DNA from 2 places in the Geobacillus sp. TFV-3 genome. Region 2 is predicted to be linked to the other one. Evidence: a T-box and tRNA genes for the amino acid it is inferred to sense, from the RefSeq annotation. Region 2 holds a T-box; the other holds one or more tRNA genes.
What was found. A T-box is a leader RNA that pairs with one kind of tRNA and senses whether it is charged. The one in region 2 lies ahead of ileS (isoleucine--tRNA ligase), so its partner is inferred to be a tRNA-Ile.

Region 1: it encodes a tRNA-Ile, which carries the amino acid that the T-box ahead of ileS (isoleucine--tRNA ligase) is inferred to sense. The anticodon was not compared.

What each region holds. Positions count from the first base shown of each region.
Region 1 covers NZ_MPSP01000001.1:9,535-21,425, reverse strand. The annotation lists gene pdxT (pyridoxal 5'-phosphate synthase glutaminase subunit PdxT) at 1-407, opposite strand, end outside; gene pdxS (pyridoxal 5'-phosphate synthase lyase subunit PdxS) at 432-1,316, opposite strand; gene BJQ97_RS00075 (serine hydrolase) at 1,447-2,805, opposite strand; gene guaB (IMP dehydrogenase) at 2,910-4,376, opposite strand; gene BJQ97_RS00065 (YaaC family protein) at 4,502-5,479, shown strand; rRNA gene rrf (5S ribosomal RNA) at 5,534-5,650, opposite strand; rRNA gene BJQ97_RS00055 (23S ribosomal RNA) at 5,927-8,855, opposite strand; tRNA gene BJQ97_RS00050 (tRNA-Ala) at 9,235-9,310, opposite strand; tRNA gene BJQ97_RS00045 (tRNA-Ile) at 9,317-9,390, opposite strand; rRNA gene BJQ97_RS00040 (16S ribosomal RNA) at 9,611-11,167, opposite strand; gene BJQ97_RS00035 (HD-GYP domain-containing protein) at 11,421-11,891, opposite strand, start outside.
Region 2 covers NZ_MPSP01000001.1:2,332,847-2,344,737, forward strand. The annotation lists gene BJQ97_RS11720 (solute carrier family 23 protein) at 1-353, opposite strand, end outside; gene pyrR (bifunctional pyr operon transcriptional regulator/uracil phosphoribosyltransferase PyrR) at 509-1,048, opposite strand; gene BJQ97_RS11730 (RluA family pseudouridine synthase) at 1,240-2,154, opposite strand; gene lspA (signal peptidase II) at 2,155-2,646, opposite strand; gene ileS (isoleucine--tRNA ligase) at 2,731-5,505, opposite strand; T-box leader at 5,558-5,778, opposite strand; gene BJQ97_RS11745 (DivIVA domain-containing protein) at 5,876-6,388, opposite strand; gene BJQ97_RS11750 (YlmH family RNA-binding protein) at 6,466-7,239, opposite strand; gene BJQ97_RS11755 (YggT family protein) at 7,363-7,635, opposite strand; gene BJQ97_RS11760 (cell division protein SepF) at 7,639-8,067, opposite strand; gene BJQ97_RS11765 (YggS family pyridoxal phosphate-dependent enzyme) at 8,081-8,755, opposite strand; gene pgeF (peptidoglycan editing factor PgeF) at 8,752-9,576, opposite strand; gene BJQ97_RS11775 (hypothetical protein) at 9,582-9,809, opposite strand; gene BJQ97_RS11780 (YlmC/YmxH family sporulation protein) at 9,826-10,068, opposite strand; gene sigG (RNA polymerase sporulation sigma factor SigG) at 10,164-10,943, opposite strand; gene sigE (RNA polymerase sporulation sigma factor SigE) at 11,063-11,782, opposite strand; gene spoIIGA (sigma-E processing peptidase SpoIIGA) at 11,835-11,891, opposite strand, start outside.

The sequences.
Region 1 (11,891 bases), 2.3 Mb from region 2:
GGAGCGCGGATGAAGACGCCGACAAAGCCATCGCCGACGCCTTTAATCGACAGCTCCGCTTCAAAGCTTTCCCTCTGCCGACCGAACGAGTTCCGCTCGACTGTAATGTCCATTAATCCTAAATGTGGCTCGTCATAGCCGACAATTCGCTTCGCCAGCAAAATGAGTCCGGCGCACGTGCCGAACATCGGCTTGCCGGCAGCGGCAAATTGCTTGAGCGGCTCCATCAGCCCATAGCGGTCGATGAGCCGCCGCATCGTTGTGCTTTCGCCGCCCGGCAGCACAAGACCGTCCAACCCTTCAAGCTGCTCCGGCTTTTTCACGATGACCGCCTCGGCGCCGCACGCCTCAATGGCGCGAACATGCTCCCGCACAGCTCCTTGCAGTCCAAGTACACCTATTTTCATCGATGCTTTGCTCCTTTATTTAGCTTACCAGCCGCGTTCTTGCATCCGGTGCTCCGGCAACAATGTCGCGATATCGATGCCGCGCATCGCGCCGCCCAATCCTTTCGACAAGTGTGCGATCAATTCATAGTCTTCGTAATGAGTCGTCGCCTCTACGATCGCGCGTGCATATTTTTCCGGATTTTCTGATTTGAAAATGCCAGACCCAACAAAGACACCGTCCGCACCCAAGTGCATCATCAAGGCTGCGTCAGCCGGTGTCGCGACACCGCCGGCGGCAAAGTTGACGACCGGCAGGCGGCCAAGCCGCTTGATCTCGCGCAGCACCTCAACCGGAGCCCCAAGCTGTTTCGCCTCAGCGACAAGCTCATCTTCGCTCATGTTGACGACTTTGCGAATTTGCGCGTTCACTTTGCGCATATGGCGCACGGCCTCAACGATGTTGCCTGTCCCCGGCTCTCCTTTGGTCCGCAACATCGATGCCCCTTCTGCAATGCGGCGCGCCGCTTCCCCTAAATCGCGGCAACCGCACACAAATGGAACGGTAAACTGCCGTTTGTCAATATGGAATTCCTCATCAGCCGGCGTTAATACTTCGCTTTCGTCAATGTAGTCGACGCCAAGCGCCTCTAAGACACGCGCCTCAACATAGTGACCGATCCGCACTTTCGCCATGACTGGGATCGAAACGGCGTTCATCACTTCTTCGATCACCGTCGGGTCGGCCATGCGCGCGACACCGCCAGCGGCGCGAATGTCCGCCGGGACGCGCTCGAGCGCCATAACCGCGACAGCCCCTGCCGCTTCAGCGATTTTCGCCTGTTCTGCGTTCACGACGTCCATGATGACGCCGCCTTTTTGCATTTCCGCCATGCCGCGTTTGACGCGGTCCGTACCTGTCAATGCCAACGTTGATTCCCCCTATTCCTAATCCTTATGCTTTGCGAGGCATGCAAAAGGACGATTCCACTGTTTTATTTTACCTCAATTTTTACAAAAATCACAATGGAAAAAAGCTCCCCATCAAGGGGAGTTGATTTTACAGCCAGCCTTTCACTGTTTTGGCGACGCTTGTCCATAAGTCAACAAACAGTCCGCCGACCGCGCGCATCGAAAGAACAAACCAATTGGCTTTTTCGACTTCAGCTGTTGTGACAAGCGGCACACGGATGTTTTTTTGCATGTCTGGGCTTAAGAAGGCAAGGGAGTCGTCCCCTTTATATTCAAGCGTCATATATCCAACCGTTTCCCCTTTTTTCAAAGGGGCGACTAGCTTTCCTTCTTTTGTCATTTTTTTCTGATCCAACACATATACAGGTTTGTATTGTTTTTCCTCGCCGTTTTTCACAAGCAGATCCAGATTCTTTCCTGTCGCGACACGAACCTCTTTTTCTTTCCCTTTCACGACCGGAAGTGTTTCTTCTCCTTTCAGCTGGTACCCTTTTGGATAAAGCGTCTCGAGGGAGTATTGGTTGAATCCGTAGTTAAATAGTTTTTCTGTCTCTTTAAAGCGCGCCTCTTTTGTTGTTTTCCCACTCGCATCTTTCGCGTTCATGACAACCGAAATCAAGCGGACGCCGTTTCGTTTCGCCGTCCCGGTGAAACAGTTGCCGGCAAATTCCGTATAGCCGGTTTTCAACCCGTCTACACCTTCGTATCCGTACACAAGCCCAGGTAGCATCCAATTCCAGTTGTCCATTTTGATTTCATCTTTTGTTCCTTCCCGGAATACTTTATGAGGAATGCTCGCTGTGTTCAGCACTTCGGGATGATCTTTCAGCAACCGGTAGGCAAGCATCGCCATCGCACGTGCGGACATGACGTTCTCCTCATTTGTGCTTGTCCCTTCTGGATGGAATCCTTTTAAATCCTTATTGCTCAACCCTGTGGCATTGACAAACTTATAATCTTTCAGCCCAAGCTCTTTCGCTTTGTCGTTCATCATTTTCACAAAATTTTTCTCTGATCCAGCGATGATCTCAGCAATCGCGACCGTTGCCCCGTTCGCCGAATAAATGGCCATTGCCTCGTACAGCTCACGCACCGTATACTTGCCATCTTTTCGCAACGGGACATTGGACAGCGCCCGGTCTTGCGACAGCCGGTACACGTAATCGCTTGGCGTGTACATTTGATCCCATTTGACGCGCTTCGCCTTAATGGCGTCAAGAAGCAAATACTCGGTCATCATTTTCGTCATGCTGGCAATCCCAAGCACCGTATCGATATTTTTTTCATACAAAATTCTTCCCGTTTGTGCATCCACTAAAATCGCAGCGTCCGCCCGGATGTCAAGCGGAGCGCTTTCCGCCTTCACCGTCTGCTGAAACGGACTAAACGTTAAACAAAGGCAAATCGACAGCAACCAAAACAACCAGTTTTGTTTTCTCCTCCTCACAATGACACCCTCCTCACACAACCGTTATTGTAACATACCGTCGGCCAAAAAAATAGACGGAGAACATGTCTCCGTCAAAGTTGAACCGATCGGCGCAACTCCGATCAAAAAGCAGAGTAGTTCGGCGCTTCTTTCGTAATTTGCACGTCATGCGGATGGCTTTCACGAAGCCCCGCGCTCGTCATGCGGATAAACTGCGTTTTTTCGCGCAGCTCTTCCAAATTGCGTGTTCCACAATACCCCATGCCGGCGCGCAACCCACCGACAAGCTGATAAATCGTGTCGGCAAGCGGCCCTTTGTATGGAACGCGTCCCTCGATGCCTTCCGGGACAAACTTTTTCGCATCTTCTTGAAAATAGCGGTCTTTGCTGCCGCGCTCCATGGCTGCAACCGATCCCATGCCCCGGTACACCTTAAAGCGGCGGCCTTGGTAAATTTCCGTCTCACCCGGGCTTTCGGAAACACCAGCAAGCAAGCTGCCGAGCATAACCGCATGCGCCCCAGCCGCAATCGCCTTCACAATGTCGCCGGAATATTTGATCCCGCCGTCAGCGATGATCGGGACGCCATGTTTGCGCGCCTCAGTCGCACAGTCGTAGATCGCCGTAATTTGCGGCACACCAACCCCAGCGACAACCCGGGTCGTGCAGATGGACCCCGGACCGATTCCGACTTTAATAATGTTCGCCCCAGCCGCAATCAAGTCGCGCGTCCCTTCAGCTGTTGCGACATTGCCAGCGATGATGTTCAAGTCCGGGTATTGGCTTCGGATGTTGGCCACCGTCTCTAGGACGCCTTTCGAATGGCCGTGCGCCGTGTCAACGACAATGACATCAACCCCTGCCTCAACAAGCTTTTTGACGCGAATCATCGTGTCCGCCGTCACCCCGACGGCCGCCCCGACAATCAGCCTCCCTTTCGCATCTTTCGCCGAATTCGGGAACTCAATGACCTTTTCAATATCCTTGATCGTAATCAAGCCTTTCAGCACGCCGTTTTCATCGACAAGAGGCAATTTTTCGACTTTATGTTTTTGCAAAATTTTCTCCGCTTCTTCCAACGTAGTTCCTACCGGAGCGGTGATCAAGTTTTCTTTTGTCATTACCTCGGAAATTTTAATCGAATAGTCTTGAATGAAACGCAAGTCGCGGTTCGTAATAATGCCGACTAACTTTTGCTCCTCAGGGTTGTTGACAATCGGAACGCCCGAAATGCGGTATTTGCTCATTAAATGTTCCGCATCATACACTTGATGATCCGGCGTTAGGAAAAACGGGTCCGTAATGACGCCTCGTTCCGACCGTTTCACCTTGTCGACCTGCTCGGCCTGCTGTTCGATCGACATATTTTTGTGAATGATGCCAAGGCCTCCCTGACGCGCCATCGCAATCGCCATCTCCGCTTCGGTGACCGTATCCATTCCGGCGCTGAGAATCGGGATGTTCAACTGCAACGTATCGCTCAACTTCGTGGTTACGTCAACATCGCGAGGCAATACGTCCGACTTCGCTGGGATGAGAAGAACATCATCAAACGTCAATCCTTCCTTGGCGAATTTCGCTTCCCACATGTTTTCTCCCCCTTGTCCGGAAATATTATTAGTAGCTTAACAACTGGTTAAACTACTGTCAAGGAATCAAGAAAATGTCCAACTTTTCAGTTATTTAAAGACAATTCTATGTAAGGGGGGTAAAAATGTTCGGAAATCACGGTCAACTGTTTCGCCTTTCTGTTTTCCGCTCGGCCGATACTGCGCAGCAATTTTTACGGCAATGCTATCAACAGCTGCAGAGGGATGATGCCGTCCAACGCAGCTATGCAAACTGTTACCCATTTTTATATTATCTGGAACACGGGCAAAACTTTTACGCCGCTGCCCAGCAGGCGCCTCTGTCCATCAAGCCGGTTCTCTTGTTTTACGGCATGGTGCAGCTCTTAAAAGCATGCCTGCTCACTGTCGACCCCGACTACCCGGAATCGACATCAGTCTTGGCCCATGGCGTATCAGCAAGAAAACGAAAAAAACAGAGCTACGAATTTTTAGATGACGAAGTGAAAGTACAAAAAAACGGTTTATTCGCACATTTTTCTGAAAAAATGTTTCATGTGAAACAAGAAGCTGGGGAAAAATTTCGCATGGGCGCACTGTTGCAACGAATTGGCGAGTTGCATGAAACGTTTTTTCTTCTAAACGGGCGAAAAAAACCGTTATCCTTGCCTGTTGTACATACCGCTTCGCCGCCGACGCTCGCCATCCCAAAAGTAATTTTGGACCACTACCATATGTCGTTGTCCCGCTTTGTCCAATATCTCTGTGAAGAAGGACAAGGAAAGCGGCTTTCGTTCGCCAAAGAAGAAGGAGAATTTCTGTATTTTCATATAGAATCGCCGCTGTCGCCGGCCGGAGAAGGTCCGTTTTTATTCCATCTCGACGGTACACTCCGAATTCCAGTCAAGAAAGAGAAAACATTCTTGCTTCCAGAAATACACGCCCATTACTTGTTGCTGTATAACTTGAGCATGATTTCGCGCTATGAGACGGAATGGTGGAGCGAGCTTCTCCATTCTTACCCAAGCAAGGCATACACTTTTATTCTTGAGTTTCTCTCCGTGTCAGCGGAAAAAGTGCCGTTGCTGCTTCATGAATACTTGATGCGGAAATTTTTGGGGTGATTCAAATAGAAAATCCCCTGCTGTGTACACAGCAGGGGATTTCAGGGGATTTTCGCCTAGCAGCGACCTACTCTTGCAGGGGCGCTGGCCCCAACTACCATCGGCGCTGGAGGGCTTAACTTCCGTGTTCGGGATGGGAACGGGTGTTTCCCCTCCGCCATAGCCACTAGGCAATGATCATCAACTTATGGACAATCCTTATTATATCCATCCTGTTGGATTTGTCAACAGGATGTTCATTCCTTCAAAACTAGATAACCGTCGGAAGAAGCCGCAAGCCTGCGCTTTTCGTTGTCCAGCTCCGGCTCGCCGCCGCTTTTCTTGTTGTCCAGTTCCAGCGCCTAGCTCTCTTCTGCCAAATAACCTTCCCCCTCGGGGTGCAAGCACCCCTGCGGGTGAAGAACATTTGGCATCGAGAGCTGACCGCGGCGCTTCCACTTTTCTCGTTAGGTCAAGCCCTCGATCGATTAGTATCCGTCAGCTCCACGTGTCGCCACGCTTCCACCTCGGACCTATCGACCTCGTCATCTTCGAGGGATCTTACCCGCTTCACGCGGTGGGAAATCTCATCTTGAGGGGGGCTTCACGCTTAGATGCTTTCAGCGCTTATCCCGTCCGCACATAGCTACCCAGCGGTGCCCCTGGCGGGACAACTGGTACACCAGCGGTGCGTCCATCCCGGTCCTCTCGTACTAAGGACAGCTCCTCTCAAATTTCCTCCGCCCGCGACGGATAGGGACCGAACTGTCTCACGACGTTCTGAACCCAGCTCGCGTACCGCTTTAATGGGCGAACAGCCCAACCCTTGGGACCGACTACAGCCCCAGGATGCGATGAGCCGACATCGAGGTGCCAAACCTCCCCGTCGATGTGGACTCTTGGGGAGATCAGCCTGTTATCCCCGGGGTAGCTTTTATCCGTTGAGCGATGGCCCTTCCATGCGGAACCACCGGATCACTAAGCCCGACTTTCGTCCCTGCTCGACCTGTCCGTCTCGCAGTCAAGCTCCCTTGTGCCTTTGCACTCTCCGAATGATTTCCAACCATTCTGAGGGAACCTTTGGGCGCCTCCGTTACCTTTTGGGAGGCGACCGCCCCAGTCAAACTGCCCGCCTGACACTGTCTCCCACCCCGCTAAGGGGTGCGGGTTAGAATTTCAATACCGCCAGGGTGGTATCCCACCGCCGCCTCCACCGAAGCTGGCGCTCCGGCTTCCCAGGCTCCCACCTATCCTGTACAAGCGATACCAAAATTCCATATCAGGCTGCAGTAAAGCTCCACGGGGTCTTTCCGTCCTGTCGCGGGTAACCTGCATCTTCACAGGTAGTATAATTTCACCGGGTCTCTCGTTGAGACAGCGCCCAAGTCGTTACACCTTTCGTGCGGGTCGGAACTTACCCGACAAGGAATTTCGCTACCTTAGGACCGTTATAGTTACGGCCGCCGTTTACTGGGGCTTCGGTTCGCACCTTCGCTTCCGCTAAGCGCTCCCCTTAACCTTCCAGCACCGGGCAGGTGTCAGCCCCTATACGTCGCCTTTCGGCTTCGCAGAGACCTGTGTTTTTGATAAACAGTCGCTTGGGCCTTTTCACTGCGGCTCTTCCAGGCTCTTCACCCGAAAGAGCACCCCTTCTCCCGAAGTTACGGGGTCATTTTGCCGAGTTCCTTAACGAGAGTTCTCCCGCGCGCCTTAGGATTCTCTCCTCGCCTACCTGTGTCGGTTTGCGGTACGGGCACCTCTTCCCTCGCTAGAGGCTTTTCTTGGCAGTGTGGAATCAGGGACTTCCGGAATGCTCCGTCGCCGTCACCGCTTGGCCTTAGCGACCCGCGGATTTGCCTGCGGATCAGCCTCACGGCTTGGACAGGCTCTTCCAGCCGCCTGCTCGCCCTATCCTCCTGCGTCCCCCCATCGCTCAAACGGGAAGAAGGTGGTACAGGAATCTCCACCTGTTGTCCATCACCTACGCCTTTCGGCCTCGGCTTAGGTCCCGACTAACCCTGAGCGGACGAACCTTCCTCAGGAACCCTTAGGCTTTCGGCGCAGAGGATTCTCACCTCTGTTTTCGCTACTCATACCGGCATTCTCACTTCTAAGCGCTCCACCAGTCCTTCCGGTCTGGCTTCTCTGCCCTTAGAACGCTCCCCTACCGATGACCAACGGTCATCCCGCAGCTTCGGCGGCACGTTTAGCCCCGGTACATTTTCGGCGCAGAGCCACTCGACCAGTGAGCTATTACGCACTCTTTAAATGGTGGCTGCTTCTAAGCCAACATCCTGGTTGTCTTTGCAACTCCACATCCTTTTCCACTGAACGTGCACTTCGGGGCCTTAGCTGGCGGTCTGGGCTGTTCCCCTCTCGACCACGGATCTTATCACTCGCAGTCTGACTCCCGGGCATAAGTCGTTGGCATTCGGAGTTTGACTGGGTTCGGTAACCCGGTTTGGGCCCCTAGCCCAATCAGTGCTCTACCTCCAACACTCTTAAACCCGAGGCTAGCCCTAAAGCTATTTCGGGGAGAACCAGCTATCTCCAAGTTCGATTGGCATTTCACCCCTACCCACACCTCATCCCCGCACTTTTCAACGTGCGTGGGTTCGGGCCTCCAGCCGGTGTTACCCGGCCTTCACCCTGGACATGGGTAGATCACCTGGTTTCGGGTCGACGACGACGTACTAAACGCCCTCTTCAGACTCGCTTTCGCTGCGGCTCCGCCTCTTCGGCTTAACCTCGCACGCCATCGTCACTCGCCGGTTCATTCTACAAAAGGCACGCCATCACCCATCAACGGGCTCTGACTACTTGTAGGCACACGGTTTCAGGTTCTCTTTCACTCCCCTCCCGGGGTGCTTTTCACCTTTCCCTCACGGTACTGGTGCACTATCGGTCACTAGGGAGTATTTAGCCTTGGGAGATGGTCCTCCCTGCTTCCGACGGGATTCCTCGTGTCCCGCCGTACTCAGGATCCGCTCGGGAGGGAACGAAGTTTCGACTACAGGGCTCTCACCTTCTCCGGCCGGCCGTTCCAGACCGGTTCGTCTACCCCGTCCCTTTCTCACTCCCATCGTGAGCGGTCCTACAACCCCAAGAGAACAAGCCTCTTGGTTTGGGCTGTTCCCGTTTCGCTCGCCGCTACTCAGGGAATCGCGTTTGCTTTCTTCTCCTCCGGGTACTAAGATGTTTCAGTTCCCCGGGTGTGCCCTCCATGCCCTATGGATTCAGGCATGGATACTGCCCCATTACGGACAGTGGGTTCCCCCATTCGGACATCTCCGGATCCACGCTTGCTTACAGCTCCCCGGAGCGTTTCGGCGTTTGCCCCGTCCTTCATCGGCTCCTAGTGCCAAGGCATCCACCGTGCGCCCTTTCTAGCTTAACCTAAAGCGTCTCGGCTTCTTCCTTGTGTCAATCGGTTATCTAGTTTTCAAGGAACGAAGTAGCTTCTTTGAATTCACTTCTTCGCTGGTTTGCGTCGAGGAATCCAGCTTCTCTGAACCGGCTGGTAGACGCAGACGCAAACGAAGCTGTTGCTTGAATTTGCTTCTCTGCAGTCTTGCGTCGAGGAATTCGGCTTCTCTGAATCCGCTTGTAGACGCAAAGCAACTTCTTTTGATTAGGCTTCCTTGCGGCTTTGTGCCGAGGAATCCCACTTCTCTGAACCTGCTCGCAGACGCAGGCACAGACGCAAAGCAGCTTCTTTGAATTCGCTTCTCCGCTGGTTTGCGTCGAAAAACGAAATCATTTCTCTTACCTTGATATGGTGGAGCCTATCGGGATCGAACCGATGACCTCCTGCTTGCAAAGCAGGCGCTCTCCCAGCTGAGCTAAGGCCCCATCCAATGGGCCTAAGTGGACTTGAACCACCGACCTCACGCTTATCAGGCGTGCGCTCTGACCAGCTGAGCTATAGGCCCATATACACATTGCAAGGAACGACAAGTTCCCTCAAAATGAAACAAGGCCGCTGCATGGAATCAACTTCTTTGCAGCCTTGCGCCGAGGAACCCAACTTCTCTGAATCTGCTCGCAGACGCAGGCGCAAAACAGTCAGAAAAGACAAGTTCCCTCAAAACTAAACAAAACGACAAGCGTCACTATCATCCAACCATTCGATTTTGTCCATAACATCCTTAGAAAGGAGGTGATCCAGCCGCACCTTCCGGTACGGCTACCTTGTTACGACTTCACCCCAATCACTTGCCCCACCTTCGGCGGCTGGCTCCCGAAACGGGTTACCTCACCGACTTCGGGTGTTGCAAGCTCTCGTGGTGTGACGGGCGGTGTGTACAAGGCCCGGGAACGTATTCACCGCGGCATGCTGATCCGCGATTACTAGCGATTCCGGCTTCATGCAGGCGAGTTGCAGCCTGCAATCCGAACTGAGAGCGGCTTTTTGGGATTCGCTCCCCCTCGCGGGTTCGCAGCCCTTTGTACCGCCCATTGTAGCACGTGTGTAGCCCAGGTCATAAGGGGCATGATGATTTGACGTCATCCCCACCTTCCTCCGACTTGTCGCCGGCAGTCCCTCTAGAGTGCCCAACCGAATGCTGGCAACTAGAGGCGAGGGTTGCGCTCGTTGCGGGACTTAACCCAACATCTCACGACACGAGCTGACGACAACCATGCACCACCTGTCACCCTGTCCCCCGAAGGGGGAACGCCCAATCTCTTGGGTTGTCAGGGGATGTCAAGACCTGGTAAGGTTCTTCGCGTTGCTTCGAATTAAACCACATGCTCCACCGCTTGTGCGGGCCCCCGTCAATTCCTTTGAGTTTCAGCCTTGCGGCCGTACTCCCCAGGCGGAGTGCTTATCGCGTTAGCTGCAGCACTAAAGGGTGTGACCCCTCTAACACTTAGCACTCATCGTTTACGGCGTGGACTACCAGGGTATCTAATCCTGTTTGCTCCCCACGCTTTCGCGCCTCAGCGTCAGTTGCAGGCCAGAGAGCCGCCTTCGCCACTGGTGTTCCTCCACATCTCTACGCATTTCACCGCTACACGTGGAATTCCGCTCCCCTCTCCTGCACTCAAGTCCCCCAGTTTCCAATGACCCTCCACGGTTGAGCCGTGGGCTTTCACATCAGACTTAAGGGACCGCCTGCGCGCGCTTTACGCCCAATAATTCCGGACAACGCTCGCCCCCTACGTATTACCGCGGCTGCTGGCACGTAGTTAGCCGGGGCTTCCTCGTGAGGTACCGTCACCGCGCCGCCCTCTTCGAACGGCGCTCCTTCGTCCCTCACAACAGAGCTTTACGACCCGAAGGCCTTCTTCGCTCACGCGGCGTCGCTCCGTCAGGCTTTCGCCCATTGCGGAAGATTCCCTACTGCTGCCTCCCGTAGGAGTCTGGGCCGTGTCTCAGTCCCAGTGTGGCCGGTCACCCTCTCAGGCCGGCTACGCATCGTCGCCTTGGTGAGCCGTTACCTCACCAACTAGCTAATGCGCCGCGGGCCCATCCGCAAGTGACAGCTTTCGCCGCCTTTCAACCGAAGACCATGCGGTCTTCGGTGTTATCCGGTATTAGCTCCGGTTTCCCGAAGTTATCCCGGTCTTGCGGGCAGGTTGCCCACGTGTTACTCACCCGTCCGCCGCTGACCAAACTAGAGCAAGCTCCAGTCCGGTCCGCTCGACTTGCATGTATTAGGCACGCCGCCAGCGTTCGTCCTGAGCCAGGATCAAACTCTCCAAAGAAAGTTGATTGGCTTCTGCTTTGGCCTCGACACCGAAGGTGCTACGAGCGGCCTCAGCTTTTCTTATGACGCTTGCGTTTTGTTTAGTTTTCAAGGAGCTTTTTCGCTGTCCCTTAATGATGACAGCTACTACATAATAACCCATGGACAGCGAAAAGTCAACAACTTTTTTTGTTTCTTTACCGTCACAAGCAATGTTGATTGTATCATGTCGATGTTGTTTAGGCAATAGTATTTTTTGGAATTGACACCGATCAACCTTGCACCATTTCCTCGATATATATGTCCCGCTGGACGCTTAGTGACAGCAACTGTCCGGTTTCGATGATCTTGACGATCGGCCGGGCTGGCTCGTCCGAAGGAATAAACATCACTTCAGCCATTTCGCCGTTGGAGAGTTTGACGACGGCTCCTGTTTGTAGGCCGATGAGATTGTTCACCAGCGCGGCGACAGCTTCTGTACTCAGTTTGCCGAACTGCTCCCTTTGCATCGCTTCAATGGCCCGAAACGGCGACTGTTTGCGACGGTATAACCGTTCTGAAGTCATGGCATGGTAGACATCAGCGACAGCGACGATCTGGCTGTAAGGATGAATTCTTTCTGCTTTTATTCCGAGCGGGTAGCCGCTGCCGTCATTTCGTTCATGATGCTGCAACACGGCAAGTTTTACCCCATGGTTTAGCGCAGGGATTTTTTGCACCATGCGGTAGCTGAAGACAGGGTG
Region 2 (11,891 bases):
ATCACCCAGCGGTAGCCCGCTTTTTTAATGATGAGGGCGACAACCCCGTACACCAACCCCGCAAGAAAGCTGCCGATCATCGCCGCTCCCGGGCCGCCAGCCGTTTTCGCCGCGATGATCGGCGCAATGTAGGCGAACGACGAACCAAGATACGCGGGCACTTGCCATTTCGTAATGATCAAAAACGCAAGCGTTCCAAGCCCGCTTGTGAGCAAGGCGATCGACGGGTCCAACCCGACTAAGTACGGCACTAAAATCGTCGCGCCAAACATGGCGAATAAATGCTGAAGGCTTAATGTGATCCATTGCCCAACGGTCGGGCGTTCTTGAATGTCCAACACCGGTTTGTTCATCTTTCGTCACTCCTTTGATCAAATGAGCGAACTTACTGTCTAGTGTGCACAAAAAACCCTCTTTGCCCATGAAGGCGCAAAGAGGGTGCAGAAACAGTCGAAACGGTTTCGCCCCTTTTGCAGCCTCACGGGACTGCGCTTAAAAGGGTGCTTCGCTATTTTTCATGAATGGAGACTTGATCGATGCCGTCCACTTCCGTCAGCTCAACGACAATAAGTTCCGAACGGGAAGTCGGCACATTTTTGCCGACAAAATCGGCGCGGATCGGGAGTTCTCTATGGCCGCGGTCGACAAGCACCGCAAGCTGGATGCGCGCCGGGCGGCCCAAATCCATCACTGCATCCATCGCCGCCCGCACCGTCCGGCCGGTGAAGAGCACATCATCAACCAAAACGACGTTCCGCTCGGTTACCGGAAACGGCACATTCGTTCCTTTCACAAGCGGTTCATGGTCGTCCGTCTTCACGGTCAAATCGTCGCGGTACAAGGTGATGTCAAGCTCGCCGACGGGAACGGACGCTCCTTCAATTTGCTCGATCCGCTCCGCCAGGCGGCGCGCCAAGTAAATGCCGCGCGTTTTAATCCCGACAAGCACGCAGCCGTCAATGCCTTTGTTTCGTTCGATGATTTCGTGGGCGATGCGCGTCAAAGCGCGGCGAATCGCCTGTTCGTCCATCACGACCGCTTTTTGCATGCGAGCCACCTCCGTTGGCACAAAAAAATCCCCGGCCTGTGAAGCGGGGGATGGCGGGTTGATCGCCGCAGACATCAAACGGGCATGCGCCGCGATGTTGTTTGTTGAATCCGACCCCTTTTCAGCCTCACAGGACTGAACTTAAAGGTTCTGTTCACTTAGTTTCATTGTAAAGCGAGCGGTTCCGTTTGTCAATCGTTTTTTCGCAGCCAGTCAAGCAATTCGGCAAACTCCGGCGGCAACGGCGCTTCAAATTCCAAATACTCGCCGGTGCGCGGATGATGGAAGCCAAGCACGCCGGCGTGAAGCGCCTGGCCGTCGATTGCGAGCGTTTTTTTCGGCCCGTATTGCGGATCCCCGGCAAGCGGGTAGCCGATGTATTTCATATGGACGCGAATTTGGTGCGTCCGCCCCGTTTCCAGCTGGCACTCCACATACGTATAATGGCGAAACCGCTCGAGCACGCGGAAATGGGTCACCGCTTCCTTGCCGTTTTCCTCGGTGACGGCCATTTTCTTTCGATCGCGTTTGTCGCGGCCGATTGGAGCATCGATCGTGCCATAATCGTGCGGAATAACGCCGTGGACGATCGCCTTGTAGCGGCGCGTCACCGTTTTGTTCACAAGCTGCTCGACAAGCGAGCGATGGGCGGCATCGTTTTTCGCCACCATCAATAGTCCTGATGTGTCTTTGTCAATCCGATGAACAATGCCGGGGCGAAGCACGCCGTTGATCCCAGACAAGTCGCGGCAATGGGCGAGAAGCGCGTTGACAAGCGTGCCGCGCATATGCCCGGGCGCCGGATGGACGACCATGCCGCGCGGTTTGTTGACGACAAGGACATCTTCATCTTCATAGTAAATGTCAAGCGGAATCGGCTCCGGCTCGACATGAAGCGGCTCAGGCTCCGGCGGTGAGACGACGACCGAGTCGCCCGCTTCGCATTTGTAGTTCGCTTTCACCGTATGGCCGTTCACGGTCACAAGCCCGTTTTTGATCCATTGTTGCACTTGCGAACGCGACCATTCCTCATTCAACGCCGCGATCACTTTATCAATTCGTTCGCCGTCATATTCGTCTTCGATGTGAAACGTGATCGTGTCCATCTACTCATTCCCTTTCTCTGGTGTCGCGAAAAAAAACATATGGACAAACAGCAAGATGACGCCGACCGTCAGCGCCGAATCGGCGACATTGAACACCGGAAAACTGTATGTGCCGATGTACGCGTGGATGAAATCGACCACTTCCTTGCGAAAGACGCGGTCGAGAAAATTCCCAATCGCCCCGCCGAGCATCAGCCCAAGCCCCACGCCCGCCAGGCGTTCGGAAGGCTTCAGGCGGCGGATGTAGATCACGATCGCCGCCACGACAATCACCGTAATCAAATAAAAGAGCCAAAACTGCCCTTCGAGCATGCCCCACGCCGCGCCGCGATTGCGGTGCGACGTAATATAAAGCACATTGTCAATGATCGGGATGCTTTCCCCAAGCCGCATATAGCGGACGACAAGCCATTTCGTCCATTGATCGAGGATGACGACCGCCGCCGCAATCCAATAGTATGCCACCGTGCCAAGTCCCCCTGTCCTTCTCATTCATCCTTTTTGCATTGTAGCATAATTCGCCACGGCAAACAAATGAAGCGGCAAGGCCGCCCCAAGGCAGCCTGCCGCTTTTCGTTACGCGGAATAATGTTCATTCACGATATGTGCGCAGCGCGGGCAAAGCGTTGGATGCGACGGATCGGCGCCGACTTCTTTCGTCACCGTCCAGCACCGCTCGCACGTCTCGCCTTCCGCCGGGCGGACGAGGACGGCCACGTGATCGAGCCGCTCGGCTTCGGCCGGCGCGGCGTCATACGGTTCATCCGCAACGGAAAACGCGGAAACAATGAGAAGCTGGCGCAAGTCGGCATCAAGCGACGCCAACAGCTTCCGCGCCTCGTCTTTCGGGTAGACCGTGACGCTCGCGGTCAGCGATTTGCCGATCACTTTTTCATTGCGGGCGTTCTCGAGCGCTTTGAAAATGTCATCGCGCACGTCCATAAACGCATCCCATTTCGCCATCAGCGCTTCTTCGCCGTCGATTGCGATCGGCTCCGGCATATCGGTGAGCTGGACGCTTTCCACGTGTTCTCTGCGATTCGGAATGTGCTCCCACACTTCATCAGCCGTATGCGGCAAAATCGGCGCGATCAACTTCGCCAATGCAACGACCGTTTCATACAATACGGTCTGCACCGCACGGCGGGCGCGCGAGTCGGCTGCTTCGATGTACAAAATGTCTTTCGCCATATCCAAGTAAAACGCGCTCAGCTCAACGGTGCAGAAATGGTTCATCTCATGATAAACAGCGGCGAAATCGTAGCTGTCATACGCTTTTTTCACCTTGACGATCAGCTTGTTCAACTTCGCCAGCATATAGCGGTCGACTTCCCCAAGCTCCCCAACCGGCACCGCGTTTTTGTTCGGGTCGAAATCAAACAAGTTGCCGAGCATAAACCGGAACGTGTTGCGGATTTTCCGGTACACTTCCGACACTTGTTTTAAAATATGATCGGAGATGCGCACGTCCGCTTGATAGTCGACCGAAGCGACCCAAAGCCGCAAAATGTCGGCGCCGAACTGTTCCATCACTTTGGCTGGCACGACGACGTTGCCGAGCGATTTGCTCATTTTCCGCCCTTCGCCGTCCAACACAAAGCCGTGGCTCAACACGCCTTTATACGGCGCTTTGCCGGTGACGGCAACGGCGGTGGACAGCGACGAGTTGAACCAGCCGCGGTATTGGTCAGACCCCTCTAAGTACAAATCAGCCGGACGCACGAGATCGTCGCGTTCGACCAACACGGCTTGGTGCGACGAACCGGAGTCAAACCAGACGTCCATAATGTCCGTTTCTTTCGTAAAGAGGCCGTTCGGGCTTGACGGATGAGTGAACCCTTCCGGCAGCAAGTCTTTCGCCTCGCGCTCAAACCAGACGTTTGATCCGTATTGGCGGAACAAGTTCGACACATGCTCGATCGTCTCATCGGTGATGATCGGTTCGCCGTTTTCGCCGTAAAAGACCGGAATCGGCACGCCCCACGCCCGTTGGCGGGAAATGCACCAGTCGCCGCGGTCGCGCACCATGTTATGGATGCGGATTTCTCCCCATTCCGGAATCCATTTCGTTTCTTTAATCGCTTGAAGCAGCTCGTTCCGGATTTTATCGATCGACGCAAACCATTGCGTCGTCGCCCGGAAAATCGTCGGCTGTTTCGTCCGCCAGTCGTGCGGATACGAGTGGGTGATAAAGCCGAGCTTCAACAAGGCGCCGGCTTCCTCAAGCTTCTGTGTAATCGCCTTGTTGGCGTCTTCGTAAAACATTCCTTCAAACCCCGGCGCTTCGCTCGTCATATAGCCGCGCTCATCGACCGGGCAAAGAACCGGAAGCCCATATTTTTGTCCGACAAGGAAGTCGTCTTCCCCATGCCCCGGCGCGGTATGGACGCAGCCCGTGCCGGCGTCGGTCGTGACGTGTTCGCCGCAGACGACGAGCGAGTCGCGCTCATAAAACGGATGTTTCGCCACTACATACTCGAGCGCTGTTCCTTTGATCGTTTTCACAACCGACCATGCGTCCCAGCCGACTTCTTTCGCCACCGACTCGACAAGGGCAGCGGCGACGACGTATTTTTGCCCGTTAGCTTCGACGACATGGTAGTCCAACTCCGGATGGACGGCGATCGCCAAGTTGGCCGGAATCGTCCACGGCGTCGTCGTCCAAATGACGATACGTTCGTCCCCCTCAAGCACGCCTTTGCCGTCTTTCACCGGGAAGGCGACATAAATCGACGGCGAGCGCTTGTCTTTATATTCGATTTCCGCTTCGGCGAGCGCCGATTCGCTTGACGGCGACCAATAGACCGGCTTCAACCCTTTGTAGATGAGCCCTTTTTTCGCCATTTCGCCAAACACTTTAATTTGTTGGGCTTCATACTCAGGCTTGAGCGTAATGTACGGGTTGTCCCAGTCGCCGCGCACGCCGAGCCGCTTGAACTGCCGGCGCTGGTTGTCGATTTGTTCATACGCGTATTGCTCGCACCGCTTGCGGAACTCGGCGACGCTCATCGATTTGCGGTCGACGCCTTGTTTCGTGAGCGCCGTTTCGATCGGCAAACCGTGCGTATCCCAGCCCGGCACATACGGCGCGCAATAGCCGCTCATGGATTTGTAGCGGACGATGATGTCTTTTAAAATTTTGTTCAGCGCATGGCCCATATGAATGTCGCCGTTGGCATACGGCGGGCCGTCATGCAGGACAAACAGCGGCCGCCCTTTCGTCCGCTCCTGCACTTTCCGATAAATGTCCATTTCCTCCCATTTTTTTTGCATTTCCGGCTCCCGCTTCGGCAAATTGCCGCGCATCGGGAACTCGGTCTTCGGCATGAGTAGCGTTTCTTTGTAATCCATCCTTGCTCCTCCTTCGAACGATCGATTCCAAATAAAAAACCGTTCTCCCCCGGCAAGGGACGAGAACGGTCTCGCGGTACCACCCTTCTTGGCCATGCAAACGACGCACAGCCCACTTTTCATTCGTAACGGGAATGACGCGCCATGGCCTACTTGATGTTCGGCATGGAACTCCAGGGTGATGTTCACTCTTGCACCGATGCCAGGCTTCCACCGTCCCCGGCTCGCTGCGACCGGTCGTACAAGAGCTACTGTCCCTTTCATCGTCGATGGCTGTTTCGCGATCCATCCGGAAAAAAGCCAACCGCCGCCCATGGCGGCTGGTGCGGCGATTTTTGCCAATCATTATAACCGAAACGGCTTCGGTTCGTCAAGGATGAGACAGTGGTTCTTTCGCCCCTTCTTCCAAATCGGGCGTCTCATACTCCATCAACTCGTCCCAGTCGCGACTGTTGATCATATCAAGCTGCGCCTCGACAAGCATGCGGAAACGGGCGCGGAACACTTTCGACTGCCGCTTCAGCTCCTCGATCTCGAGGGCGATTTTCCGCGATTTCGCCAATGCATCGCTGATGATGCGCTCGGCGTTTTTTTCCGCCTCTTTAATGATCAGCTTCGCTTCCTTTTGCGCATTCCGCTTCACTTCTTCCGCTGCTTCCTGAGCAACAAGAATCGACTTATTGAGCGTCTCTTCAATGTTCGCAAAGTAGTTCAGCTTTTCCGTCAGTTCGGCTACTTTTTCTTCCAGCTGCTTTTTTTCACGGATGAGCATTTCATAGTCTTTAATGACTTGATCGAGAAACTCGTTCACTTCGTCTTCATCGTACCCGCGAAACCCGCGGCTGAATTCCTTGTTGTGAATATCTAATGGCGTCAACGGCACAACGGCCACCTCCGTCTCCATCATTCCTTTTCTTCACTTTATTCGACACAGTTTGCCGATTTCCTGCCGCCGTTTGTTTATTTTTGTCGGCCGATCCGGACGAGCCAGCGCTCTTTTTTCGTCGGCCCTTCCACCGAAAACAGCTTGCAACGGCCAAAGCCCCGCGCCGACAGCACATCACCCGGTTCGCAGAGAAAATCAGGCTTGTCCACCACCTTCCAGTTGACTTTGACAAGCCCGCTTTCAACAAGCGTACGCGCTTTCTCGCGCCCAAGGCGAAATGCCTGAGCGAGCACAGCATCGAGCCTTAGAGAAGAAACCGTGACCGTTCCTTCCTCCCACGTTTCGGCAAGCGGCATGGCTGCCGACAACGGCAACGGCTCAAGCGCAACCGGAGCTTTGCCGATCGTTTCGACATGCAGGCGGACGTAGTCGGCGACTTCAGCGGCGGCGAAAAATTGAATCTCTTCATCTTGAACGAGAATATCGCCAAACTTGCCGCGCCGCAAGCCAAGCGACATGAGCGCCCCCAACACGTCGCGATGTTCAAGGGAAACGAATTTCGCCGGATAGCGGACAGCAAACAGAGCGATGCGATAATCACTTTCCTCCGGCTCGATATACGGCGGAGCGAGAAACGCCCGCTTCCGCTCGACAAACGGGGCGCCGCCGAAAAAGAACGCGCGCACATCTTCCGCGCCGCCGACGATGCTTTGCACGATTTGCTGCTCACGCGGATCGAGAAAATCGGTCAGCTTCGGAGCGTACTGACGGCTCACCATCTCCTTCCACTCGAGCACTTGATCAATGAACGGATGTTCCTCTTTGCGAAAATGCTGATACAGCTCCACTCGACGTCACCTTGCTTTCATGGAAGAAAGGAACCCACAACGGATTCCTTTCTGCGAGTTCCGTCCTTCCGCTTTTTTGCCTGCCGGAACGGAGAGCGGCGGCGCCGTGCGCGCAAAACGAAGCTAAAACTGCGACTGAAGAATGTCGAACAAGGCGTGAAGCCCTCTCGTCGCGAATTCAAGAACGATAAACGCGACGATTGGGGAGACGTCAATGATGCCAAGCGGCGGAATGACGCGCCGAAACGGCTCCAAATACGGTTCGCAAATGGCGGCAAGCATTTGTCCGAACCGTGTTTCGCGCGCATTGGGAAACCACGACATTAAAATATAAATGATCAGTGCATACGAGTACACTTGAATCAATGTCGTCAAAAACGCGAGTACATAATCCAACGGCTACCACCTCTTCATCGGTCTGTCATCCTCGCCGTCGAGCGAAATCGAGCCGCTGACGTCGACGTTTTCCGGAGTGCATAAAAAAATTTTTGTGCCGACTTGCTGAATGTCGCCGCCAATGGCGTACACGGTGCCGCTTAAAAAGTCGACGATCCGCTTCGCCTGCTCATGCTGAATGCGCTGCAAATTGACGATGACCGCGCGCCGGCTTTTCAAATGGTCCGCGATCTCCTGCGCCTCCGCATACACCCGCGGCTCAGCAAGCACAACTTTCGCCGATTTTTGCACGCTTTGCAGGCTGACGACGTTCGCCTTTCCTGCCGTCTTCGGCGGCGCCTCCTCTTCCGGCTGCGGCGCTTCATATTCTTCCTCATAGTCTTCGTAGTCTTCTTCTAAAAAATAATCGCGGAATTTTTTCATCAATCCCATCCCGTTTCACCTCCTACAATGATCCGACAAGCGCGCTGCCGATGCGCACAAACGTCGCTCCTTCCTCGATGGCGATCGTGTAGTCGTTTGACATGCCCATTGATAGTTCGGTGCATGGCGCATGGGCCATTCCCAGCGCCTGAACACGTTCCTTCAGCATCCGCAATTGACGAAAGCAAGCGCGCAATATCGCTTCGTCGTCGGTGTGCGGCGCCATCGTCATCAATCCGACGACTTCGATGCGCGAAAAGGCGTGAAGTTGTTCAATAAACGGAACCGTTTCTTCGGGGGCGAGCCCGTGTTTGGTCGCCTCTCCTGAGACGTTCACCTGCACAAAACATTTCACCCGCCGCGCCGCCCGCTTTTCGATTTCTTTCGCGAGCGACAAGCGGTCGAGCGAATGAATGTAATCGACTTTATCAATGATGTCTTTGACTTTGCGCGACTGAAGCGTCCCAATGAAATGCCACGTCGCTTGATTTCCGATCCGTTCATGCTTTTCCATCAATTGGTCAGAGCGGTTTTCGCCGAGATCGGCAATGCCGGCGTCAAGCACCTCGAGCGCCCGCTTTGCATCCACATATTTGGTGACCGCCACGATGCGCACGCCCGCCGGATCGCGGCCGACGCGAGCGCAGGCCGCCTCGATTTCTCGGCGAATGGCCGCCAAGTTGTCGCGCACCGTCATGTCCATTCCTCCCTTCGGCCAATGAACGCCAACATCCTTCCGGTCGTTCCGCGGTCGCGGCGGTGGGAAAAAAACAACGCTTCCTCACAGCTTGTACAGCGTTCCGACACATAAATATGGCTGTTCGGAACGCCAGCCGCGAGCAACTGAAGCCGGTTGGCTTCCTTTAAGTCAAGCGCATATTGCCCTGGGCTTGTTTCCCGCCATGGCAACGGGCTTTCCGGAGGAAGCGTCGGGCGCAAGCCATCGATCACCCGGTCATCGACCGTGTAACAGCACGGGCCAATGGCCGGTCCAATCGCCACATAGATGTCAGACGGAGCAATTTGTTCGCGCTCCTGCCAAATCTGCACCATATTGCGGGCAATGCCGCCCGCCGTCCCCCGCCAGCCAGCGTGGACAAGACCGACCACATCGGCTGATGGCGCGATAAAATAGACAGGCACGCAGTCAGCAAAACAAAGCGCAAGCAATACCCCCGCCTCATCCGTATACAACCCGTCGACCCCCGGAACCGCCGTGGCGAAATCCTGCGCTCCGCTCCCCCGGTCGTTTTTCGTCACCTTTCGAATGTCGGCGCCGTGCACTTGTTGGCAACATACCCATCGTTCAAGCGGGAATGAGAGCCAGTGTGCCAAGCGCCGGCGGTTGTTGACGACATCCATGCGATCGTCGCCGACATGCAACCCCATATTGAGCGAGGCGAACGGCCCTTTGCTCTCCCCGCCGTGTTTCGTCGTCAATCCAGCGACGACTCCAACAAACGGAGGCGCCTGGCAACGGAGCCAGCCGCAGGCTTCCTGTTGAAAAATGTCTGGCATTCGCGTCAACCCTCACGCTGCTTTTTGTAGTTTTTTATCACTTTTTTTCCTATTTTATCATAGTTTGTTTGTCCATGATAACCTTTATTTGCGATTTTGTCGAAACATTGTCGCCGAATATTGTCCAGCCCCCATTGCCGCTCGAAAACCGCGCTGGCGGCAGAGCCGATCTGCCCACGAAAAGCGGAAAGGCCTGCAACGTCGTCCTGCCGCGTTGCAAGCGACGGGGCCAACCGTTGCACCAGCCGTTTAATCTAAATCATGAAGGCGGACTAAAATCACATCGGCTCCGATTTTGACGATGTTCTGCCATGGAATGACGACCGCCTCTTCGCGCCCAAACAGCCCGAGCATCTTTCCGGCGCCTAAAATAATGAGTGAGCGGATTTTTCCAGTATCTAAATCAATATCAATGTCCCCAATATTGCCAAGCTTTTTCCCATTGGCTACATTGACGACATCTTTCGTCTGAAATTCGGAAATTCTCATCACAGTTTTTCTCCCCGCCTTTCCTCTCCCTCTTTTTCATCTATATGACGACAAATGAGCAGTTATGTGCCAAAGAAAAAGGCTGCGCCTGCAGCCTGTCACACTTGGATGTTTTTATTCATTTGCCGAATCGCCGCTTTTTCGAGCCTGGACACTTGCGCTTGGGAAATGCCGATTTCCTCGGCCACTTCCATTTGCGTCTTTCCTTGAAAAAAACGTTTGCGGATGATCATTTTTTCCCGCTCATTCAACCGCCGAAGCCCTTCCTTCAAGGCGATTTCTTCGATCCATTGGCTGTCGCGGTTGCGCTCATCGCTCAGCTGGTCCATCACATAAATCGGGTCGCCGCCATCGTTGTAAATCGGCTCAAACAATGAAACAGGATCTTGAATGGCATCGAGGGCAAACACCACTTCCTCATGGGCGACGCCGAGTTCTTTGGCAATTTCCTCAGTTGACGGTTCTTTCGCCGTCTCGCTCATGAGCCGCTCTCGCACTTGCAGCGCTTTGTAGGCAATGTCGCGCAACGAACGCGAAACGCGGATCGGGTTGTTGTCGCGCAAATAACGGCGGATCTCGCCGATGATCATCGGCACTGCGTAAGTGGAAAATTTCACGTTTTGATTGAGGTCAAAATTATCAATCGATTTCATAAGTCCGATGCAGCCAACTTGAAACAAATCATCGACAAATTCGCCCCGGTTGTTGAAGCGCTGAATGACGCTCAACACGAGGCGCAAGTTGCCGTTTACTAATTTCTCTCTCGCCTCCAAATCCCCCTCATGCATCCGCTGAAACAGTTCACGCATTTCCTCATTTTTGAGGACGGGAAGCTTCGAAGTGTCTACGCCGCAAATCTCGACTTTGTTCCTCGTCAAGTTGTTCCCTCCCATCAGGAGATGCTAAGTCGTCAGTTTTCAGTATCTCCTTGGAAGGGAAAAATATGCACAGCCCGTCCGACGAGGAAAAAGCGGCGGAATTTCGCTCCCGCCGCCCGCTACATCATTTTATTGAATTCTTTGCGCAACCGTTTAATGATCCGCTTCTCGAGCCGCGATATGTACGATTGCGAAATGCCGAGCAAATCAGCGACGTCTTTTTGCGTCTTTTCTTCGCCGCCGGAGAGGCCAAAACGCAATTCCATAATTTGCTTCTCGCGGTCGCTCAGCTGGCGCAAGGCGTTTAAGAGCAAGCGCCGGTCGACATCCGCTTCCAAATCTTTCGTAATCACATCGTCTTCCGTGCCCAACACGTCGGAAAGCAACAGCTCGTTGCCATCCCAGTCGATATTGAGCGGTTCATCAAACGACACTTCCGCCCGCACTTTGTTGTTGCGGCGCAAATACATTAAAATTTCGTTTTCAATGCAGCGCGACGCGTATGTCGCCAGCTTGATCTTCTTCTCCGGGTTGAACGTGTTGACGGCCTTAATAAGGCCGATCGTTCCAATGCTAATTAAATCTTCAATGTGAATGCCGGTGTTTTCAAACTTGCGCGCAATGTAGACGACAAGACGCAAATTGCGTTCGATCAAAAGCGATCTCGCCGTGTCATCGCCGGCGGCAAGCCTGGCGATCAGCTGCTCCTCTTCTTCTTTTGTCAGCGGCGGCGGGAGCGCTTCGCTGCCTCCGATATAATAAATTTCATCCGCCTTCAAGCCGAGCTTGGCCAAAAGCTTATACACCCAGTACATGAAACGAAGTTTCCACTTTTTCATGAAAATCCCCCTTCTAAACGGATCAAAAGCGAGTATGATATACTAACAAAACCTACGAAGCGGTCAGCTTTCTTCCCGCCTGCACCATTTTCGGATGGACGATGCAGTC